Regions from separate parts of the Brevibacillus sp. genome, predicted to be linked through region 1. Evidence: riboswitches for the same ligand, from Rfam matches in the RefSeq annotation. Region 1 holds a riboswitch; the other holds the start of a gene.
The links. Region 1 has a riboswitch for glycine ahead of DEP07_RS01565 (amino acid permease). Riboswitches for the same ligand answer to the same signal wherever they lie in the genome.
Positions count from the first base shown of each region.

Region 1 (7,366 bases):
GCAAGGAATAAAGATCGAAGGAATATTGGAACCATTTGAAGAGAGCGAGATCAGGTCATGACATCCGGGAGAGAATCGCACATGCATCCATTGCGTCCAACGATGACGGTCGAGGAAGCCGTCGCCCATTTTACGCCAGACCGGAACGAAGTGCAGGAAGTATACAGTGAAGAAGACGAATTTATCGGCTATTTGACGGTAGAAGCGATCGCCCATGCGATTCATCGCGGGGAATTGACGCGGCCGATTGTCGAGTACGTGGTGCCGGAAGTGAGCTTGCCGGATCGAAAGCGGCAGGCAAGCTCGCAGGCGCAGCTTCACGCTTTTTTCGAGAGTCCGATTTGCCAAATCGTGTTTAATGCGCTGTATGACGGCGTGTACATTACAGACGGAGCAGGCATTACTTTGTTCATCAACCAGGCGTACCAGCGCATTACCGGGATTCGCGAAGAAGAGGTCATCGGCAAGCATATGGGCGATTTGATCAAGCAAGGCATGATCTCCGTGTCCGCTTCGCTGGAGACGATCCGCACGCGAAGGCCCGTGACGCTGATCCAGACGATACGCAACAGCCGCAAAATCATCGTTTCCGCGACGCCTGTGCTGTCGTCCGCAGGCGAGATTTTATACATCATCAGCAGTGTCCGGGACATCACCGAGCTGATTCGCTTGAAGCACGAGCTGGATAGTCAAAAGCTGCTGCAAAGCGATGTGCCCCCTGCCGATCAGATGGGGCTGGAAGATGTTGTGCTCGGGCCAGCGACGCGCTCGCTTTTCCGCCTGGCTGACAAAGTCGCCAAGACAGATGCAAAAATTTTGTTGCAGGGCGAGACGGGTGTAGGGAAAAGCATGATTGCGAAATACATCCACGCCAGGAGCAGTCGAGCCAACGAAATTTTTATGGAGTTGAACTGCGCGGCAATCCCGGGCCATCTGGTGGAGGCTGAGCTGTTTGGCTACGAGCCGGGTGCGTTTACGGGAGCGCTCAAGCAAGGCAAGGTCGGCATTTTGGAAAGCGCCCATCGCGGTACGCTTTTTCTCGACGAGATTGGCGATTTGCCGCTGGAGCTGCAAGTCAAGCTGTTGAAGGTCGTGGAGGAAAGCAAATTCATGCGCGTCGGCTCCACGCAAGTGCGACATGTAGATGTGCGGATCATCACGGCGACTCATCGGGATTTGGCTACGCTGGTGCGGGAAGGGTTGTTCCGCGAGGATTTGTACTATCGGCTGAACATCGTCACTTTCGAGGTTCCACCGCTGCGGCAGCGCCGGGAAGAGATTGTCCCGCTGCTTGAGTCCTATCTGGAAAAATTCAACGAAAAGTACAACGAGCAAAAAACGATGACGCTGGAGTGTTACGAGTGGCTGACCAACTACAGTTGGCCGGGGAACATCCGGGAGCTGGCGAACCTGGTCGAGCGGCTGGTTGTCACGACTTTTCACAACACGATTGACGTGGGAGATTTGCCCGGCTTTTTGCAACAGGTGTTTCCGCAAGCGGAGCCGACGTCGTTGCGCGATGCGGTGGCACGACTGGAGCGCAGCATGATCAGCCAAGCGATCCAGACGCACCGGACGACCAGACTGGCAGCAGAAGCGCTTGGGATCAGCCAAAGTGCGCTCGTCCAGAAGATGAAAAAGTGGCAGCTGCACATCGGCAGCGAACCGGAGTTGAACGAATAGGAAAACATCCCGCGAGCGCCTGACGCCATCGCGGGATGTTTGTTTTACTCATGCAGCCACATTCGTTCATGAATGTGGTTTTTGGTTGTGTCGCTTACCGCTTACGAGTTTTCGGCAATTTTGACCTGATCGACTTTCGCTTTGCGCAGCTTGTAAATCACCACGAGCATGATGAACCAGACAGGTGTGATGAACAAGGCAACGCGCGTGTCTTCAGCAAGTGCGAGCACGACGAGAATGAACGCGAGAAAAGCGAGAATCAAGTAATTGGCAAACGGATAGAGCGGCATTTTGAATTTGTTTTGCGCTGCCAGCTCTGGTCTTGTCTTGCGGTATTTCAGGTGGCAAATGACCGTAATGCCCCAGATGAACAGGAAGCAAACCGTCGAGACACTCGTGATCAGCGTGAAGACGCCTTCTGGCATGATGTAGTTCAATACAACGGCGATGAGAATGACGACGGTAGAGAAGAACAGGGCATTGGCAGGAACTTGGCGAGTCGTGAGCTTGGTCATGGCCGCAGGCGCGTTTTGTTCTCTGCCCAAAGAGTAGACCATTCGGCTTGTACTGAAGACGGCGCTGTTACATGCCGAAGCGGCGGAGGTCAGTACGACAAAGTTGACGATTCCCGCAGCGGCAGCAATTCCGATTGCGGCAAACACTTGCACGAACGGGCTTTCTGTCGGAACGATCGCACTCCATGGGTAGATGCTCATAATCACGATCAGCGCACCGACGTAGAACAGCAAGACGCGGATCGGAATGTTGTTGATCGCTTTTGGAATGACGCGCTCAGGATTTTCTGTCTCTCCGGCAGTCAGCCCGACCAGCTCAATGCCGACGAACGCGAAGACGACCATCTGGAACGAAAGTAAGAAGCCGTTGATTCCGTTCGGGAACATCCCGCCATGGCTCCACAAGTTCGTGAAGCTGGAAGCGCCGGAGTTGGTAGAGAAGCCTTTGACGATCATGACGATACCGACGACGATCAAGGCGAGAATCGCGATGACTTTTACCAGCGCGAACCAAAACTCCATTTCTCCGAACAGCTTCACGGTTGCCAAGTTCATGAAAAGTAAAATTACGAGGGCAATCAACCCCGGCATCCATTGCGGCACTCCCGGAAACCAATACTGTGTGTACAAGCCGACAGCCGTCAAATCGGCCATGGCAATCGAAATCCAGCAAAACCAATACGTCCAGCCTGTGACGAACGCAGCCATGTTTCCGAGGTAGTCTTTTACGAAGTCGACGAAGGAATGATAGTTCAGGTTGCTCAGGAGAAGTTCACCGAGCGAGCGCATGATCAAAAAGCAAATAATCCCAGTAATCAGGTACGCAAACAAAATGGATGGCCCGGCGAGGTGAATGGATTTTCCCGCACCCAGAAATAGTCCGGTACCAATGGCTCCACCGATTGCGATGAGTTGAACGTGTCTGTTTTTCAGACCTCTCGCCAATTTTTGTTGTTCCATGTGATCCCCCTCTTTCTCTCTGTCTGATTCTGCACAGTTACTTGGAAAGACAACTACTTGCTCGACGACTTTTTCTTCACAAAAGTTTATGGTTCTTTATAATTCTCATAGTAACATAGCTGTACAGAATAAATACATCATTAAGTTACTTCCAACGGAAAAAACGCTTACATTTTTCAGTGAGTCCTTATTTTTTGCTGTTTGCTTCCGGTTGCTCCCTCCTTGTTTGCCCGAGTGGGGATGTGGCTGTTCCCCTGAAAGCGCAGCGATTTCTAGCAGCAATCCTATTTTTCGCCAATAAAAAAAGGAACGGGAAAAATAGGCTGGTTCCTATTTTCCTCTGTCCTTTTACCTGAGAGTGTTTAACTCCTTTGGTGGCCAATGGCTCTCTCCAGAGATGCGTCCCATTGCGGTCCTTTTACCTGAGAGATTTGTCCTGGGGGTCAGGATTTGCTCCTTCGGTGCTAAACGGTAAGTTTAGTCTCTCCCACAATATTCATCCGCGATAGATATTCGCATGCGTTCTTTTGATAGTAAATTATTCCAAATAGCTTGTCAAACGAAAATTGCCAATTGACAGACTATTTTAAGCATAAAACATTTTTGACCGATTGAAGTCCAACAAACAAGGGAGATGGCAAGAATCAACAACAATTTGATTCGAAAACAAATCAATATGATGTATTTTGATTTGAAACATGATCGGTGATCGGATGAAAACGGTTGCTTTTTGTTCCGGGCAAAGCGAGAGTGAAAAATGTGACGAACATGTGAGAAAAGGTGGTTTCGCGAGCGGAAATCTACCATTTCGCCGGAAGCAAACGAGGTTGAGTGCAGCGAATTTTAAGGCTTTGGCACGGGAGTTGCTTTTAAGTGGCAGCACAGAGAAGGGAGAGAGTGACAACATGAACATTTCTACATTTGCTGCTGCGAACAAGCTGGTCACAGGCCGCGATTCGCTGGCATTGCTTGCAGAGGAAGTCGCCCGGCTGGGGGTGCAGCGTCCGCTGATCGTCACCGACCATATTTTGATTCAGGCCGGGGTGGTAGCGCAAGTCGAGGAGCTTTTGCCGATGAAGGCAGGCATCTTCCCGGACGTCAATCCGGAGCCGGAAATCGAAATCGTCGACCTGTGTGTCAGCATGATTCGCGCAGGAAGCTACGACGGGCTGATTGCGGTCGGCGGAGGAAGCGCGATCGACATTGCGAAAGCGGCTGCGGTCATGGCGACTAATGAGGGCAGCATCGAACAGTATTTTGGCACGAATCTGGTCAAGCAGCCGGGCTTGCCGCTGATCGCGATTCCGACCACAGCGGGAACAGGCTCGGAAGTGACCAATATCTCGATTTTGTCTGATACGAAGGAGCAAGTAAAAAAAGGAATTGTAAGCCCTTACTTGCTGCCGGATGTGGCTATCGTCTCGCCGATGATGACGCTGACGTGCCCGCCGAGTGTTACCGCTGCGAGCGGCGTGGATGCGTTGGTGCATGCAGTGGAAGCTTATATTTCCAAGTTTGCCTCCCCAGTCACGGACGCGCTGGCGATTGGCGCGATGAAGCTGATCGCCGTTCACCTGCCAAAAGCGTACGCGGCCCCGGACAACATCGAATCGCGCGAAGCCATGATTACAGCCGCGTTGATGGCGGGTCTTGCCTTCGGAAATGCAGGGGTAGGAGCTGTACATGCCCTGGCTTACCCGCTCGGCGGACGCTTCCACATGGCGCACGGCGTCAGCAACTCGCTGCTTTTGCCTTACGTGATGCGCACGAACAAGATCGCCTGCCTGGAAAAGTTGGGAGACATCGCCCAGGCGCTCGGAGAAAATACAACTGGCCTGAGCCTGGATGAAGCGGCGGAAAAAGCGATCGAAGCGATGACGCGTCTGTGCCGTTACGTGGAAATTCCCCAGTCGTTGCGCGAGTTCAACATCCCTGAGACAGCGCTTGCCGAGATGGCGGAAGAAGCGATGAAGCAGACCCGGCTTTTGAAAAACAATCCCCGCACCTTGCGGAAAAAAGACATAGAAGATATATATCGCGCAGCTTACTAAGAGGGGGATATCACATGAAGTGGAAGCAACGCAAAGATGGTGCAGAGACTCCGTATATTCCGGCTGGCCCGTTCAAAATTCGCCTGCCGTTCGTGCATTATCGTTTTGAATGGCCTGATTACTTGCAAGGATTGCTGATGTGCGCCGTCGATCTCGGCGCCATCACGTTGCTTGCCGATCACCTTGGCATGCCGTTTGAGGTCGGCTTGGCTGTCGTCATTTTAAATGGCTTCTTGTATTTGCTGCACCACTTGCTGGGCGATCCGGTCATTCCGGGCTGGATTACCCCTGCGATTCCGTTGATCGTGCTGTTTGTCGGGCAATTTCCCGAAGGGCCGGATCGGGTGTACGCCCTGATTGCCTTCCAGTTGACGCTCGGGCTGCTATCGATTATTTTGGGCGTCACCGGGCTTGCCAAACGGGTAGTCAACTTCGTGCCGAACGCGATCAAATCAGGCATTATCCTCGGCGCGGGGATTGGCGCGATCACCTCGATTTTTGAAAAAGGCGGGAAGTTCGACCTGTTCCCGTACACGATTGCGATTTGTATCGGTTTCTGCTTTTATCTCGTATTTTCCAAGCATTTTGAAGGATTGAAGCAAAAAGGCAAGCTGTGGGCGCTGCTCGGCAATTTGGGGATTTTGCCTGCGATTTTGTTGGCGGTATTCGTAGCGCCGATCTTCGGGGAAGCGAAGTGGCCGGACATTCAGTGGGGATTCAGCCAACCGGACTTCGCCACGCTCTGGTCGCAGTATACGGTTTTCGGCTTGGGGCTGCCGGCGCTGTCCTTTTTCATCACGGCGCTTCCTGCGGTGTTCGCGACTTACCTTGTCGTCTTTGGCGATGTGCTGAAAACGAAAGCGCTGTTATCCGAATCTGACCAGGTGCGTCTCGATGAAAAAGTCGACTACAATCCTGACCGGGCGCACATGATTTTTGGCGGACGCAACATGCTGATGAGCCTGATCGGACCAGATATTACGATGTGCGGCCCGATGTGGGCAGCGATGCAGGTCGTGGTCGTGGAGCGGTTCAAAAAAGGCAAGCAGGCGATGAACTCCTTTTTCGGGGGCGCAGGCTCTTTCCGCTGGGGAACGAATACAGGTCTGCTGCTGTTGCCGATCGTCAGCCTCGTTCAGCCGATTCTCGGTGTTGCAGTGGCATTGACCTTGCTCGTGCAAGGCTACGTCAGCGTGCGAATTGGCGTGATGCAGGCGCGCAGCCAGCGCGATTTGGGGATCGCCGGAGTCGTCGGAGCCATTCTGGTGATCAAAGGCGCAGCGATGGCTTTTGGCGCGGGAATTTTGCTGTGCGTTTTATTATATGGAAAAGATTGGTTGCGCGGAGAAAAAGAGAAATTGTTTACAGCCAATGAACAGGAGGAAAAAGCGGCGTGAAGCAACAAGAGTGGAACAAAGGGATTTACGTGAATGGAACATGGCTGACACTTGACAAGCGCATGATCGTGCAAAATCCGGCGACGCTCGCGACGATTGGCAGTGTGCCGGACGCAGGTGCGGAAGAAGCGAAGCAGGCAGTCGATGCCGCGCAAGCCGCTTTTGCAAGCTGGTCGAAAACGACGGCTTACGAGCGGGCCACTCTTCTGGAGCGCTGGCATCAGGCCATTGAAGCCAGACTCGATGAAATCGCCTACGTGATGACGATGGAGCAGGGCAAGCCGCTTGCAGAAGCGCGGGGCGAGGTGCAGTATGCCAACAGCTACATCAAATGGTACGCGGAAGAAGCGAAGCGGATTTACGGGGAGACGATCCCGTCGTCTGCCGTCTCCAAACGGATCATCGTCCAGAAGCAGCCTGTCGGTGTCGTGGCTGCGGTTACTCCGTGGAACTTTCCGGCGGCAATGATCGCGCGCAAGCTCGCTCCGGCGCTTGCCGCAGGCTGCACGGCCGTAGCCAAGCCAGCGGAACAGACGCCGTTGACGGCGCTGTTGCTGGCGGAATGCGCCGAGGAGGCTGGCATCCCCGCAGGTGTGATCAACATCGTCACTACTTCGCGGGCGGGAGAAGTGGTCGACGTCTGGATGGAAGATTCTCGCGTGAAAAAGCTGACGTTTACCGGATCGACGCCTGTGGGCAAGCTCTTGATGAAAAAAGCGGCGGACACCGTGAAAAAGCTGTCTCTGGAGCTGGGCGGTTT
Region 1 covers NZ_DOTK01000006.1:10,103-17,468, forward strand. The annotation lists gene DEP07_RS01555 (hypothetical protein) at 1-61, shown strand, start outside; gene DEP07_RS01560 (sigma-54 interaction domain-containing protein) at 82-1,683, shown strand; gene DEP07_RS01565 (amino acid permease) at 1,785-3,158, opposite strand; glycine riboswitch at 3,497-3,555, opposite strand; glycine riboswitch at 3,559-3,658, opposite strand; gene DEP07_RS01570 (iron-containing alcohol dehydrogenase) at 4,064-5,209, shown strand; gene DEP07_RS01575 (hypothetical protein) at 5,224-6,606, shown strand; gene DEP07_RS01580 (NAD-dependent succinate-semialdehyde dehydrogenase) at 6,603-7,366, shown strand, end outside.

Region 2 (7,366 bases), on a different contig from region 1:
GGCCTTGGAATGCGTCTCGATCCGCTTGATCATCTCCACCAGTTCCAGTATTTGCGCCCGCAGCAAAGACTCCTCGCTGGTGCGTTGATGCATGTTGTACAGCGTCATGAAGGAGGCTTCCTTGCTGGAGCAAACCTCGCGCTGGAGCGTGATGAGAGCGAGCGAATTGAACAGCCCGGTTCCCGTCTTGTACTGATCGTGGACAAAGCGCGTGACGCCCTCGTACAGCTCCATCTCCTCCTGCGTCAGCTCGATGGGAATCGACTGCACGCGGCGGCTGGTGAACTGGATGCCGCCGTCGCTTCGCTTGTTGCGAATCATGACCTTTTCGATTTCTTCGCGCAATTTTTCGCTGTTTTTCGATTGGCGCTTTCCCTCGACGTAATTGGTGGAAAACGACGTCGAGTGGCCCAGATGCCCCGGTTTGAGCAAATTGATCAGGTTGTACAGCTCGTCCATCTCGTTCTGGATAGGGGTGGCGGTGAGCAGCAAACAGTATTTTTTGCGAATTTCCTTCACGAATTGATAGTTTCGGGTTCGCTTGTTTTTGAGCTTGTGCGCTTCGTCGATAATGAGCATGTCGTAGTCGATATCGAGCACATGGCGGCGATGCGGGTCGCGTTTGGCCGTGTCGATGGAAGCGACGACGACTTCGTGCTGACGCCACATGTACTCTTTTTTTTGCGCGACGGCAGGAATGCCGAATTTTTGTTGCAGTTCTTTTGTCCACTGAATGACGAGAGAGGCGGGAACGAGGACGAGAATTTTTTTCGCCAAGCCTCTGACCATGTATTCTTTCATGATCAACCCTGCCTCGATGGTCTTGCCCAATCCGACTTCATCCGCGAGAATCGCGCGGCCGCGCATGTCATTCAGCACGCGTTCCGCCGTCTGGAGCTGATGGGGAAAAGGCGAGAGCAGCGGCAAGTAGTTCAGGCATTGCAAAGAATCGAACTCGCGAACCGCCATCGCTTCTTCTGCTTCCAGCGCCAGCTTGAACAGCTCCCACTTGTCCCATGGACCATCTTCGTGCAGCCGCTCGGTCAGCGGCGATATCCAGCTCGTGTCAAATGAAACAGGAACATTCGGCATATACGTTACTCCTTTACACAGCTCTGCCATAACTTTCATGCGTTTTAATAAAAAACTTAACATTATGGGTAATGTTCATCACTTTGTTAAGTATTTCTTGATCTGACTGTTAATTTGCATATTTTCAACTGTCGACTCTCATGGTAGGATATAGAGGAAGTTCGTTCATTAGTATGGAAATCATAGCAAAAACTTATGTATGACCATCTAACCAACGCGAATGATAGTAGCAGGGAGAGACTGCGTGAACCACTGCAGCGCCGAAGGAGCAAGCCGGTAACGGTGAATCTCTCAGGCAAAAGAACCTCTACTGGACGCAACTCTGGAGAGAGCTCGCATGTCGAGCCACCAAAGGGGAAACTTGCAAGCCCGGTGATCCCCGCCGAGCTTGATTGGCAAGGTAACTCTCAGGTACCAAGGACAGAGGAGGAGAAATGGGCACCTTTCTTTTGGTGTACCCGTTTTTTCGCCTCTGTTTTTTCATGGGGAAAAATGCCGACTATCTGCCTTTAGGAGGTGCCACACATGTCCAATCTGAAAAGAACGCCACTGTTTGATTCCTATGCAAAATACGGCGCCAAAACAATCGACTTCGGCGGTTGGGAGCTGCCTGTACAGTTTTCCAGCATTGGTCAGGAGCATGAAGCTGTTCGCACGAAAGCAGGTTTGTTTGATGTATCCCACATGGGAGAGGTGGACGTAAAAGGCGAGAGCGCGCTCGAATACTTGCAGCGCGTGACAACCAACGACGTTTCCAAGCTGGCAGTGGGACAAGCTCAATACAGCGTGCTTTGCTACCCGGACGGCGGTACGGTCGACGATTTGCTCGTTTACAAATACGCAGACGACCATTACCTGCTTGTCATCAACGCTGGCAATATTGACAAAGACTATGCATGGCTGCAGGAGCACCTGATTCCGGGCGTCACGATCGAAAATATCTCGCCGCAAACGGCGCAGATTGCGATCCAGGGGCCTTTGGCTGAATCGATTTTGCAAAAGCTGACCCAAACGGATCTGTCCCAAATCGGCTTTTTCCGTTTTGAGCGCGATGTAGAGGTTAGCGGTATTCCGGCATTGGTATCCCGTACAGGCTACACGGGCGAAGATGGCTTCGAGATTTACCTGGCTGCGGATCGTGCGGCAGAGCTGTGGGACGCCCTGCTTGAAGCAGGCAAAGAAGACGGTCTGGTTGCTTGCGGACTGGGGGCGCGTGACACGCTGCGCTTTGAAGCCAAGCTGCCACTGTACGGTCAGGAACTGAGCAAGGACATTACACCGATCGAAGCGGGTATCGGCTTCGCGGTGAAGGTAGATAAAGCAGTGCCGTTCATCGGCCAAGAGGTGTTGAAAGCGCAAAAAGAAAACGGCGCGCCTCGCAAGCTGGTAGGGATCGAGATGATCGATCGCGGCATTCCGCGCACGCACTATCCGGTCTATGTCGGAGAAGAGCTGGTAGGAGAAGTGACCACAGGGACACAATCCCCGACCTTGAAGAAAAACGTTGGTCTGGCCCTGGTCAAAAGCGAGCACACGGCGATTGGCACAGAGGTTGAAGTGGAAATTCGCGGAAAACGACTGAAAGCTGTTGTTGTTGCCGCTCCTTTTTATAAACGTGCGAAATAACCAAGCATAAGCCCACAATACATCCTATTTGAGGAGGACAACGTTCGTGAAATACCGCTACCTGCCCCAAACTGATCAGGACAAGCGCGAAATGCTCGAAACTCTGGGCATTTCCAGTGTAGAAGAACTGTTTGCAGACATTCCGGAAGAGGTGCGTTTCAAAGGTGCGCTGAACATTCCAGAAGCTCTGTCCGAGCCTGATCTGGTCAAATACTTCACTCGCCTGGCTAACAAAAACGTCAACTTCAGCACACACGTCAACTTTTTGGGTGCTGGCGTTTATCAGCACTATGCGCCAAGCACAGTCAACCACATGCTGCTCCGCGGAGAATTTTTCACGGCTTATACGCCTTACCAGCCTGAAATCAGCCAAGGCGAGCTGCAAGCGATTTTTGAATTTCAGACAATGGTGTGTGAACTGACAGGAATGGAAGTAGCGAACTCCTCCATGTACGACGGAGCGACTTCCTTGGCAGAAGCGGCTATGATGGCGGCTGGTCACACTGGCAAAAAGCGCGTCATCGTTTCCCGCGCGGTGCATCCGGAAGCGCGCGGCGTTCTGAAAACATACGCGTACGGTCAAGGCGTAGAACTGGTTGAAGTCGGCATCAACAGCGATGGCGTAACCGACACACAAGCTCTGGAAGCGCTGATTGACGAAAACACAGCGGCTGTGATCGTGCAATATCCTAACTTCTTCGGAAACGTGGAAGACTTGGCAGCAGTTGAGCCGATTGCTCATGGCAAAGGCGCCCTGTTCGTCGTTTCTTCCAACCCGCTTGCACTGGGCGTATTGGAAGCGCCAGGCAAACTGGGCGCTGACATCGTAGTAGGCGACATGCAACCGTTCGGTATCCCGGCATCGTTTGGCGGACCGCACTGCGGATATTTTGCGACGACGAGCAAGCTGATGCGCAAAATGCCAGGACGCATCGTCGGGCAAACGAAAGACGAGAACGGCAAGCGCGGTTTCGTACTGACGCTGCAAGCTCGTGAACAGCATATCCGTCGTGAAAAAGCGACTTCGAACATTTGCTCCAACCAGGCGCTGTTGGCACTGGCGGCTGCGATCACCCTGACTGGACTCGGAAAACAAGGCGTACAGGAAATGGCGATGATGAACCTGCAAAAGGCGCATTACGCGAAGCAAGCCCTGCAAGCCAAAGGGCTGGAAGTCGTATTTACTTCCCCGTTCTTCAACGAGTTCGTGGTCAAGCTGTCCAAGCCAGTAGCAGAAGCCAACAAGCAACTGCTCCAGGCAGGAATCATCGGCGGCTACGATCTGGGGCTGGATTACCCAGAATTTGCAGGCCATACCTTGCTCGCAGTAACCGAGCTTCGGACCAAGGAAGAAATCGACACATTGGCGGCTGAATTGGAGGCGATCACACGTGCGTAACGACCAGGAGAAAGCACTGATTTTTGAAATGAGCAAACCGGGCCGTGTGGGCTACAATCTGCCGGCATTGGATGTACCGGAAGTAGAGGTCGCAAGCCTTTTGCCAAAGCACCTCATTCGTGAAACCCCTGCTGAATTGCCAGAGGTATCCGAGCTGCAACTCGTTCGCCACTACACCGAGTTGTCCCGTCGCAACCACGGGGTAGACAACGGCTTCTACCCGCTCGGTTCTTGCACGATGAAATACAATCCGAAAATCAACGAAGACGTGGCTCGCTATGCCGGCTTCGCGCAAACTCACCCGTACCAGCCGGAAGAAACTGTACAAGGCGCACTGGAGCTTTTGTACAACCTGCAAGAAGAACTGGCTGAAATCACCGGAATGGACGCCGTTACCCTGCAACCGGCTGCCGGAGCGGCAGGCGAGTGGACGGGTCTGATGATGATCCGCGCTTACCATGAAAGCCGTGGAGAAGCTCACCGTACAAAAGTAATCGTGCCGAACTCCGCGCACGGTACAAACCCGGCGTCTGCGGCTGTAGCAGGTCTGGATACCGTTACGATTGCTTCTGACGAGCGCGGTCTGGTAGACATTCAAGCTCTGCGCGATGCGGTTGGCTCTGACACGGCAGCGCTCATGCTGACCAACCCGAACACACTCGGTCTGTTCGAGGAAGACATCGTCGAGATGGCGAAAATCGTCCACGAAGCAGGCGGCTTGCTGTACTACGATGGAGCCAATGCGAATGCGATCCTCGGCATTGCCCGTCCAGGCGACATGGGCTTTGACGTCGTGCATCTCAACTTGCACAAAACATTTACCGGACCACACGGCGGCGGCGGCCCAGGTGCTGGACCAGTCGGCGTGAAAAAGGTTCTCGAACCATTTTTGCCAACGCCAATCGTGGCGAAAAAAGAAGACGGCAGCTTCTACTGGGACAGCAACCGTCCGGAATCGATCGGCCGCGTAAAAGGCTACAACGGAAACTTCGGCATTCTCGTTCGCGCTTACAGCTACATCCGCACGATGGGTCCAGAAGGTTTGCTGCAAGTTTCGCAAAATGCGGTGCTCAGCGCCAACTACATGATGCGTCGTCTCGCTACGGCGTACAACCTGCCGTTTGACCGCGTCTGCAAGCACGAATTTGTCTTGTCTGGCGTGAACCAAAAGAAACTCGGCGTGCGCACGCTGGATATCGCAAAACGTTTGCTCGACTTCGGCTACCATCCGCCAACGATCTACTTCCCGCTGATTGTCGATGAGTGCCTGATGATCGAGCCGACTGAAACCGAGACAAAAGAAACGCTCGACGAGTTCATCGACGTCATGCTGCAAATTGCCCGCGAGTGTGAAGAAACACCTGAGCTTGTACAGGAAGCTCCGCACACGACCGTGGTAAAACGTCTGGATGAAGCGACTGCGGCACGCAAGCCGATCCTGCGCTATCAGCCACAAGCTTAATAACTCTCTTTGGGAAAAGCCGCCTTTTTACAGGGCGGTTTTTCTTTCCGAATGATGCTATCATGAACAGATGGGGTTGATCCGACTTTCGGGGAGAGAAGACAAACATGAGCAAACGGATAGTATTTACTGGCGGCGGGTCTGCCGGGCACGTCACGCTCAACCTCGCCCTCATCCCGCATTTTTTGCAGCGGGGCTGGGAGGTGGCCTACATCGGCTCGACAGAGGGGATTGAGCGGGAGCTGGTCGAGAAGCTGGACGGCGTGCGCTACATCGGGATTGCTACAGGCAAGCTGCGCCGATATTTTGCTTGGAAAAACTTCACGGACCCGCTGCGTGTGAGCAAAGGGGCTTGGCAGGCGTACCGCTTCCTCGCTGACTGGAAGCCGAACGTAATCTTTTCCAAGGGCGGCTTCGTCTCCGTCCCGGTTGTGTTCGGCGCCTGGCTGAATCGGCTGCCTGTCGTCCTGCACGAGTCTGATTTGACGCCAGGACTGGCCAATCGCCTGTCGCTGCCTTTTGCCGACAAAGTATGCGTGACTTTTCCTGATACATTGAAGCATCTGCCAGCAGGCAAGGGAACGCACGTAGGAGCCATCGTGCGCGAGGAACTGAAAAAAGGCCGAAAAGAGCAAGGGCTGGCCCTGTGTGATTTTTCTCCGGGGAAGCCTGTGCTGCTCGTCATGGGCGGGAGTCTCGGGGCAAAACGTTTGAACGAAGTGATCAGGGGAACGCTCGATGAACTGCTCAAACAGTATTCCATCGTACATATTTGCGGCAAAAACCAACGGGACGAAAGCTTGCAAAAGAAAGGCTACAAGCAGTTCGAGTACGTCCAGGAGGAGCTTCCCGACCTTTTGGCGATGACGGATTTGGTCGTCTCGCGCGCGGGCTCCAATGCGATTTACGAGTTTCTCGAACTGCAAAAGCCGATGCTGCTTGTGCCGTTGTCTCTTGCAGCCAGCAGGGGAGATCAGTTGTTGAACGCACGCTCATTTGAGCAGCAAGGCTTTTGTGCCGTCTTGCAGGAAGAGGCGCTGAACGAGGCGAGCTTTTTGCAAGCGTTGAAAAGCCTTGCCGACAAGCGAAGCGCCATCGCGGAAAAGCAGCGCGCCGCGATCGGAAAACAAAAAGACGCCTTGGCGCAAGTCGTCGCGATCATCGAGGAAGCGGCTCATTGAAACAGCGCATCCAAGTCTTGCCGCCCTTTTGGGAGAAGCGTACAATGAAATCGTTGTGAGAAGGAGGTACATACATATGGAACAGTGGCGCTATGTCGTAACGGAGCCGATGTCTCCGGCGATGAATATGGCTGTAGACGAAGCGATTTTGCAACTGCACAGCGAAGGCAAGGTACCGCCGACCGTTCGTTTTTATACGTGGGACCCGGCTACTTTGTCGATTGGATATTTTCAAAAGGCGATCAAGGAAATCAACCTGGAGGAAGTACAGCGGCGCGGACTTGGCTTTGTGCGCCGGGCAACAGGCGGACGCGCCGTTCTCCACGATCAGGAGCTGACGTACAGTGTGATCGTGTCCGAAGATCATCCGCGGATGCCATCTGGCGTGACAGAGGCTTACAAAATCATCAGCCTCGGATTGCTGCACGGCTTCCAGAACCTGGGGCTTGCCGCAGAGATGGTGTCGCTTGCCAGCGAGGAGGAAAAAGAAAAGTACAACTCGCCAGGCTCGTCTGCTTGCTTTGACTCGCCATCGTGGTATGAGCTGGTCGTCGAAGGCAAAAAGGTAGCGGGCAGTGCGCAAACGCGTCAAAAGGGAGTCATCCT
Region 2 covers NZ_DOTK01000079.1:82,741-90,106, reverse strand. The annotation lists gene DEP07_RS23745 (DEAD/DEAH box helicase) at 1-1,092, opposite strand, end outside; glycine riboswitch at 1,313-1,409, shown strand; glycine riboswitch at 1,410-1,526, shown strand; gene gcvT (glycine cleavage system aminomethyltransferase GcvT) at 1,618-2,718, shown strand; gene gcvPA (aminomethyl-transferring glycine dehydrogenase subunit GcvPA) at 2,765-4,117, shown strand; gene gcvPB (aminomethyl-transferring glycine dehydrogenase subunit GcvPB) at 4,110-5,579, shown strand; gene DEP07_RS23725 (undecaprenyldiphospho-muramoylpentapeptide beta-N-acetylglucosaminyltransferase) at 5,687-6,760, shown strand; gene DEP07_RS23720 (lipoate--protein ligase family protein) at 6,837-7,366, shown strand, end outside.
Region 2: it holds a riboswitch for glycine, as region 1 does, so the genes downstream of both, gcvT (glycine cleavage system aminomethyltransferase GcvT) here and DEP07_RS01565 (amino acid permease) in region 1, are expected to answer to the same signal.